DNA from 2 places in the Janthinobacterium sp. YR213 genome. Region 1 is predicted to be linked to the other one. Evidence: predicted binding sites of a transcription regulator. Region 1 holds the regulator's gene; the other holds the start of a gene.
What was found. The regulator HrcA, encoded in region 1, represses chaperone genes, less so after heat shock. The targets are predictions, from matches to a motif close to TTAGCACTCNNNNNNNNNGAGTGCTAA.
Positions count from the first base shown of each region.

Region 2: the regulator HrcA is predicted to act here: its motif matches at 2,396-2,422, upstream of groES (co-chaperone GroES).

Region 1 covers NZ_FNDA01000002.1:128,055-132,495, forward strand. The annotation lists gene BLT98_RS09780 (DUF4369 domain-containing protein) at 1-373, opposite strand, end outside; gene BLT98_RS09785 (hypothetical protein) at 409-1,008, opposite strand; gene BLT98_RS09790 (HAD family hydrolase) at 1,253-1,978, shown strand; gene hrcA (heat-inducible transcriptional repressor HrcA) at 2,081-3,097, shown strand; gene fur (ferric iron uptake transcriptional regulator) at 3,146-3,577, opposite strand; gene BLT98_RS09805 (outer membrane protein assembly factor BamE) at 3,773-4,402, shown strand; gene dapB (4-hydroxy-tetrahydrodipicolinate reductase) at 4,422-4,441, shown strand, end outside.
Region 2 covers NZ_FNDA01000002.1:838,051-842,491, reverse strand. The annotation lists gene BLT98_RS12955 (EVE domain-containing protein) at 1-361, opposite strand, end outside; RNA gene ssrS (6S RNA) at 441-618, opposite strand; gene BLT98_RS12945 (cell division protein ZapA) at 673-984, opposite strand; gene BLT98_RS12940 (DUF904 domain-containing protein) at 984-1,247, opposite strand; gene BLT98_RS12935 (hypothetical protein) at 1,404-2,150, opposite strand; gene groES (co-chaperone GroES) at 2,664-2,954, shown strand; gene groL (chaperonin GroEL) at 3,005-4,441, shown strand, end outside.

The sequences.
Region 1 (4,441 bases):
CCAGACCGTCCACCGTCAGGCCGGAAATCGTGCCACCCACGGTATATCTGTTTTGCGCGCAAGCAACAGCGGCGCTGATAGTGAGGTAATGACCAGCCGAACCGGAACCACCGCTGATGCTGCAAGTCATGTGCGCCGGTTGCTGCTGGATGGTGATGTTGTAGTCGGTACCATAGTCGATGCGCTTGGCAAAGGTAAACGCTGTTTTCCCCGCAGGAACCGGCAGGGAGTCGCCGCTATTGACCAGGATCAGTCCTTCATTGTTCAAGCCTGAGATCGTGCCGCTGACATCATACGAGGCCTTGCCGCCGCAAGCGGCCAGTCCCAAGGTCAGCAGCAGTGCGGCGATAGGGCGCAAGCAGGATAACTTCATGTATTTCTCCAAAAATAGGTGACGGATCGCAAGGATTACTGCGGCTTGCAGTCAAGTGTGGCTGCGGTCGTGGCGGCAGATCCCATCTTGCCGACCGTATCGCTGCCATCGGCACTGCTGGAACCCTGGAAGCGGCACGTCAGGCCCGTTGGCTGAGCCAGTATGGAAATGCCGTACGAGGCGCCGTCATCAACGCTTTTGAATTCGTAGGTGGTGGCGCCAGCCAGCAGGGTGGTGCCGTTGGGGCCCATCACCAGGCGCAAACCATCCGTGGTCAGGCCCGTGACCGTGCCGCTCAACGGGTAGGCGTTGGTCTGGCAGTTCACCTGGGCTGTAGTCACGGAGTAGCTCGATGCCTTGCCGACGCCATTGATAATGGTGCAAACGGCACCCTTGGGCTGTTGTGCGATAGTGATATTGTAGCGGTCATCGTTCTTGACCAGCTTGGTGAAAACAAAGCTGGCCTGGCCCGCAGGAATCGGCAAGCTTTCCCCGTCATTCAGGAGAATCAGGCCATCTTTGGCCAGGCCGACGACTTGGCCTTGCAGATACAGGTTGCCGCCGCTGCCACCGCAGGCTGCCAGTGTGACGGCGCAAGCCGCCGCCAGCATCGAGCGCAGGTACAAATTTTTCATACATTCTCCAAAACGAATTAGGTTGGGTAGCGCAACGCGGACGCTGGCGCCGCATTGGAATGGCGCCTATTTTAGTCTATCTGGCAAGCTGAATGATCTTGCCTTGTATCACCCTGTAACAATTTTTCGCCGGGAAGCGCTGGCCCGGCCCCATTTCATGGAGGCGCAGCCATGCCGGCGGCGGCGATCAATGCGACAATAGAGGCAGGCTGCGCACTGTGGCGTGGCATCCACCGTGAATCCCATGTCCCTTGCCCCTGTAAAACCTGCCGTGCCGCCCAAGGCCATCCTGTTCGACCTCGACGATACCTTGTGGCCCATCGCGCCCGTGATTGCCGCCGCGGAAACCCTTCTGCACGACTGGCTGGCCACGCATGCGCCCAAGGTGGCGCAGCAGTTTTCCATCGAGGTGCTGCGCCAGCACCGCCTGGCCATGCTCCATGAACAACCGCATTTCCATGGCAACCTGATCGAGTTGCGCCGCGCGGGCTTGCTGGCCGCCTTCGAGGCGGCCGGCGAGGATCCTGTCCTGGTCGATGGCGCCATCGCGCAGTTCCTGGCTGCGCGCCATCGCGTCCAGCCGTATGACGACGTCTTGCCTGGCCTTGCCTGGATGGGTCAGCGCATGCTGGTCGGCTCGATTTCGAATGGCAATGCGGACCTTGAAATTATCGGCCTGGCACAGCATTTTAAAGTCTCCATCGCCGCCAGCGATTTCGGCGTGGCCAAGCCTGACGCGAGCATCTTCCTGGCCGCTTGCGCCGCGCTGGGCGTGGCGCCGCATGAGGCCGTGTATGTGGGCGACGACTTGTATTTCGACGTCACGGGAGCGCAAGGGGCGGGCATGCGCGCCGTGTGGATGAACCGCAAGGGCAGCGACGCGCAGATGGCCGCCGGCGTGCAGCCCGACGCCATCTGCGCCAACTTCGATGAATTGCTGCTGTGGCTGCAGGGGCAACTGGAAGATTGATCGCCGCAGACCGGGCGAACGTGCATAATAGGCGCTGTTGATGCACGTTCGGCCGCTTTCGTTGCCGCTTGCTTAACAACATACTTGCTTAAATAAAACACCATGCAACTCGATACACGTGCCCAAACACTGCTGAAAGCCCTGGTCGAGCGATATATCGCCGACGGCCTGCCGGTCGGTTCGCGCGCCTTGTCGAAAATTTCCGGCCTGGACCTGTCGCCGGCCACGATCCGCAACATCATGGCCGACCTGGAAGAGCTCGGTTATGTGTCCAGCCCTCACACCTCGGCCGGACGCATCCCCACGCCGCGCGGCTACCGCATCTTTGTCGATACCTTGCTGACCGTCCGGCACCTGGACGAGCATCTGGTGGAGTCGCGCATGCGCCTGCAGACGCCGCAACCGCAAAAAACCATCGCCAACGCGGCGCAGATGCTGTCGTCGCTGTCGCAGTTTGCCGGCGTCGTGCTCACTCCGCGCCGCGAATCCGTATTCCAGCAAATCGAATTCCTGCGCCTGTCCGAAAAACGCATCCTGCTCGTCATCGTCGCCCCCGGCGGCGACGTGCAGAACCGTTTATTGCTGACGGAGGCCGACTATACTCCGGCGCAACTGGTGCAATCGGCCAATTACATCAACCAGAATTATGGCGGCCTGTCATTCGATGCCGTGCGCGTGCGCCTGCAGGGTGAGTTGCGCCAGTTGCGCGACGATATGGGCAGCCTGATGCAGGCGGCCGTGGAAGCGGGCAGCGAAGCGATGGCCGACCATAGCGATGACATGGTGATTTCCGGCGAGCGCAACTTGCTCAGCGTGAGCGATCTGTCATCGAATATGCATTCGCTGCGCCAGATGTTCGACATGTTCGAGCAAAAAACGGGTTTGATGCAGCTGCTCGATGTATCGAGCAAGGCGACGGGCGTGCAGATATTCATCGGCGGCGAATCGAACCTGGTGCCGATGGATGAGATGAGCGTGGTGACGGCGCCGTATGAAGTCAACGGCAAGATCGTGGGCACGCTGGGAGTGATCGGACCGACGCGCATGGCCTACGAGCGCGTCATCCCGATTGTCGATATCACGGCCAAGTTGCTGTCAAGCGCGCTCAGCCATCATTGATCGTAATGCCTGGCGCGCCAGCCGCCCCGTGGGAGCGGCCAGCTGTGGTCAGGCGGTTTTGTGCGGGCAAGCCGTCTTGATGCAGTTGCCGTAGATGGCCAAGGCGTGTTCGGCGATCTTGAAGCCGCGCTCTTCGGCTACCTTTTGCTGGCGCACTTCGATGTCTTCGTCGAAGAATTCCTCGACCCGGCCACAGTCGAGGCACACCAGGTGGTCGTGGTGGGAACCTTCGTTGAGTTCGAAAATCGCCTTGCCGGTTTCAAAATGGTTGCGGTTGAGCAAGCCGGCCTGTTCGAATTGCGTCAGGACGCGGTAGACAGTTGCCAAGCCGACATCCATATTGTCGGCCAGCAGAATCTTGTAGACGTCTTCCGCGGTCAGGTGGCGTACCGGGCTACTCTGGAAGATATCGAGTATCTTCAGCCGTGGCAGGGTGGCTTTCAGGCCGCTTGCCTTGAGATCACTAGGATTGTTACTCATGTTTGTTGCTCGTATGTGGGTCAGGTGCTTTATCATATAGCGTTTTAGCGGGGAGTGCCAAAATATGCATTTTTTGGCAGGCCGGCCACTCCTGGCGTTTTGTTCATCAAATTGAGGTCATTTATGCGCGTAACACCGGCTGTATTGCCATCTCTCTGGCACCGTATTTCATTTCGAGCACCAGTCGTGGCAGGCATGGTCTGTGTCGCGCTGGCCATGTCCGGCTGCGCCAGCCGTGGCATCCTTGGCGAAAAGCCGGCAGCTGCTCAAAAAGAAGGCAAGGAACTGGTCCCCGAACAGGGCGCACAAACGACCACCATTACGCCGCTGCAAAAATTCATGTGGTTTTTCTCGCCCTACCGTCCTGACATTCAACAAGGCAACTTTGTCTCCGAAGAGATGCTGGCCCAGTTGAAAGTGGGCATGACGCGCGACCAGGTGCGTTTCGTCCTCGGCACCTCGCTGCTGACCGATATCTTCCATGCCGACCGCTGGGATTATCCATTCCGCCTGGCCCGGGGCAGTGGCGAAACCACCAGCAGCCGCGTGGTCGTGTACTTCGGCAAGGATGGCAAGGTTGAACGTTTTGAAGGCGGCAACTTGCCGACGGAGAAAGAATACATCGACCGTATCGCCGGCCCGTCGCCGTTCGCCAAGGTCGCCAAGGCCGACGTGCCTGCCGCCGCCGTGCCGTCACCCGTGGCGCCAAGCGCCGTGCCCGTGCCGGCCGATGCCGCGCCCGCCATTCCTGTGAGTAAGCCGGAAGTGACGCCTGCACCTGCCGCCGAGCCTGCACCTGCACCTGCTGCCGAACCCACCAAATAAGTTGCTGTAAGAGAATAAAATGACTGAACTGAAAATTGC
Region 2 (4,441 bases), 710 kb from region 1:
GCATCTGGCGCATCTCGGACAGGGGCAGCAGCGCCGTCTTTTTCACGCCGCGCACGTCGACGCTGATCCAGCGCGGCTGTTCTTGCGTGGCCTTGGCATCGAAATATTTTCCGCCCTCTTCAAACTGGCTGTGATCGGGATACGCACCGCTGGCCACTTCGGCCACGCCCGCCACGCCCGGCTGCGGGCAGCTCGAGTGATAGAACAGCACGCCATCACCCGGTTGCATGCCATCGCGCATGAAGTTGCGCGCCTGGTAGTTGCGCACGCCGAACCACGGCATGGTGTGTTTGGGCGCCGCCATCAGGTCGTCGATGCTCACTTCATCGGGTTCGGATTTCATCAGCCAATATTGTTTCATATTCACTCCCTATCAAAAGCAACAGGCGTAAAAAAACGGTTGCGCATCGATGCTGCAACCGTTTTCTTGGTACTGCAAATTGGGCCCCGCCTGTGCCGCTATGCCGGCATCCCGAACCAAACGGTTCAAGGTGGTCACGTTAGTTCAATTTCGGGTTCGTCGAACGAGCGACGCTCACTCCCATCAAACAAAATTCGCAACCGATGCGCATAAATGGTTCAAGGAATATATGGCAATCGCGAACACCGCAGGGTAGACCCAAGTTTACTCCTTTGATCGCGCATCGCAAAGACAAATCGTCGCGTGCACGCTTAAAAAAGGTTTTCCTGGGGCGTCAGAGCGCTATCCAACACCGTGTGCATGGCCGAGATTTTCTGCTTCACTTCCAGTATCGTCAATTCCGACAGCGGACCTTGCGGCGACTTCACGGAGAGGAATTCCGCAGCCACGCCCAGGGCGGCCAGCACGGCGATGCGGTCGTTGCCCTTGACCTTGCCCGCGTCGCGGATGGCTTTCATTTTGCTATCGAGATAGATCGCCGCTTCGCGCAGCGCTCGCTCTTCGCCGTCGCGGCACACCATGCTGTAGGACTGGCCCATGATATTGACATCGACACGCGGCATTACGCTTCCTTCTCGTTCTCGCCAATATAGGCGCCCGCTTCGGAAGCGGCTTGCTCCAGACCGGCTTGCACCAGTTCGGGAATTTTCTCCAGCAACGCCTCCACCCGCTCCTGCGCCTCGCGCATGCGCTGCACATACTGCGCGTTGTCGGCGGCCAGCGCGGCATTGTCCTTGCGCAGTTGCGCGTTTTCACGGCGCAGCGCATGGGTCATTTCGGCCAGCAGGCCTATTTTGTCGGATAATTCGTTGAATTCGGAAATCATCCCGCCACTATAGGGCGGACGCTCCATGGGCGTCAATCGAATCACGCCGCTGTCACACATATTTACATCAATGCAGGGCAGTTGGCGGACAATACACGCTTTTTCCGGCGCTTTTCGCCAAGTGCGCGCATCTGCCGGCGCCGCGATGGCAGCGTTTTACTCGTCGACGTAATCGGGTTCGATATCGAGTCCGCCATAGCGGTTTTCGCAAGAGCGGCGCGTCAGCGTCTGTTGTCCGCCCTTGCCGTCAAGAACCATCGTCAAGTCGCGGCAAGTACTGCGATAACTGCCAGGCTTGGCGTCCGTCCCCGAGGGCGTCAGGCGCACTGCCAGCGGCACCGCATTGCCCAGGCCCTTGTTGCTCCACTGGCGCGTCTTGCCATCCTCTTCATCTTTCAAGGTGCGCACGGCGGCCGTCAGCAGCGCTTTCTGTTCCCTGGCATTGAGCTTGGCGATGGTGACGTCGGACAGGAATGGCGGATACACGACGGGCGCCGGGTCCTTGCCCTGCACATCCCAGCGTCCGCTGTTCTGCGAACAGGTGCGGCGGCTCAGGTCCTGCGACTTGTCGCCCGCGGTGACGACGAATTTCAGGTCGCGGCACACGTGCGCCTTCAAGCTGTGTTCCGTCATGCCGGAGTTGCTGAAGTTGTATGTGACTTTCACCAGCACGCCATTGTCGGCGCCGTTGTCCCACACATGGGCTTCCTGGTCGTCGTCATCCTTGTTCAGGTCGTTGAACAAGTCATTAAGCAACATTTCCTTTTCCAGCGGCGTCAGGGCCGCCACGGTGATCTCGTCGACGATGGTGGGCGTTTGTGCCGCGGCATTGCCCAGGCAGGCGAGACCGACGAGAGTAGCGCCCAACAGGCGCAGGGCGGGATGGGAAATCGGGAATGGCATGGCGTGCTTTCTGGTGCGAATGGTGATATTGATATGCAATTGCAATCATCTTATCAAATTTCATAGTCAAACTCTGTTTCCTATGCGTACAGGAACGCCCCCTCTCCGAACGGCATGCTAGAGTCGCGCCTGTTGCTGACGCCCGGGAACGAGGCTTGTGCTGGCGCAAACCCTGTGTAGATGCAGGCTCTGCTCAGCATCTATCTATATGTTCCCCTTGAATAAGCCCCCTACCGTCCCTATAATTAGCACTCGTTAGTAGAGAGTGCTAACAAACTCTTTCGTAGCAATCCTCAGGAAATGATGGTGCTTGCCAGGCCACTGCAGGGAACGCTACGCGGCGGGCGACGCCGCGATGCACCACTGCCGGATACAGGCAAGGACAGGATGACATGGGGTTTGCTTGACCGTTGCGGGCTGCTTTCAACGGCGGTCACTGAAAGCACGTCTGGCGCTGTGCCAGGCATGTATTCATTTAGCAACACCTATCCATTGAACTTTAAGGAGTTTTGTATGAATCTGCGCCCATTGAACGATCGCGTCATCGTCAAACGCCTCGACCAGGAAACCAAGACTGCGTCCGGCCTCATCATTCCTGATGCAGCTGCTGAAAAACCGGATCAAGGCGAAGTCCTTGCCGTAGGCAATGGCAAGATTCTCGACGACGGCAAAGTGCGTCCTCTGGATGTCAAAGTGGGCGACCGCGTCCTGTTCGGCAAGTACGCCGGCCAAACCGTCAAAGTTGACGGCGATGAGCTGCTGGTCATGCGCGAAGAAGACATCATGGCGATCGTCGTCAAGTAATTGTTTCCACGTTGTAGACAGATACATCCCGAAACTCAGGAGAATTGAACATGGCAGCTAAAGAAGTAGTATTCGGCGACGCAGCGCGCGCCAAGATGGTCGAAGGCGTCAACATCCTCGCCAACGCAGTCAAAGTAACGCTGGGCCCGAAAGGCCGCAACGTGGTCCTGGAGCGCTCGTTCGGCGCCCCAACCGTCACCAAGGATGGTGTCTCGGTAGCGAAAGAAGTTGAACTCAAAGACAAGCTCATGAACATGGGCGCGCAAATGGTCAAGGAAGTTGCTTCCCGCACCAGCGACAACGCCGGCGACGGCACCACCACCGCAACCGTGCTGGCACAAGCCATCGTGCGCGAAGGCATGAAGTTCGTTGCCGCCGGCATGAACCCGATGGACCTGAAGCGCGGTATCGACAAGGCAGTTGCTGCCACCGTCGAAGAACTGGCGAAAATCGCCCGTCCTTGCACCACGACCAAGGAAATCGCCCAGGTTGGCGCGATCTCGGCAAACTCGGACTACTCGATCGGCGAGCGTATCGCTGAAGCGATGGAAAAAGTCGGCAAGGAAGGCGTCATCACCGTTGAAGACGGCAAGTCGCTGAACGACGAGCTGGACATCGTTGAAGGCATGCAGTTCGACCGCGGCTACCTGTCGCCATACTTCATCAACAACCCGGAGAAACAAGTTGCCGTGCTGGACAGCCCATTCGTCCTGCTGTGCGACAAGAAAATCTCGAACATCCGCGACCTGCTGCCGGTACTGGAACAAGTCGCAAAAGCTGGCCGTCCACTGCTGATCATCGCAGAAGACATCGAAGGCGAAGCGCTGGCCACCCTGGTTGTGAACAACATCCGCGGCATCCTGAAAACTTGCGCAGTGAAAGCACCTGGCTTCGGCGACCGCCGCAAAGCCATGCTGGAAGACATCGCTGTCCTGACCGGCGGCCAAGTGATCGCTGAAGAAGTCGGCCTGACCCTGGAAAAAGTGACCCTGGCCGAACTGGGCCAAGCGAAACGCATCGAAGTGGGCAAGGAAAACACCATCGTTATCGATGGCGCCGGCGAAGCAGCTTCGATCGAAGCACGCGTGAAACAAGTGCGCGTACAGATCGAAGAAGCGACCTCGGACTACGACCGTGAAAAACTGCAAGAGCGCGTCGCCAAACTGGCTGGCGGCGTTGCCGTGATCAAGGTTGGCGCAGCCACCGAAGTCGAAATGAAAGAGAAAAAAGCCCGCGTTGAAGATGCACTGCACGCGACCCGCGCTGCCGTGGAAGAAGGCATCGTGCCAGGCGGCGGCGTAGCCCTGCTGCGCGCACGCGCCAACATCACGGTCAAGGGCGACAATCCTGATCAAGACGCTGGTATCAAGATCGTCCTGCGCGCAATGGAAGAGCCACTGCGCATGATCGTGCAAAACGCTGGCGAAGAAGCTTCGGTCGTCGTGGCAGCCGTACTGGCTGGCTCGGGCAACTACGGCTACAACGCT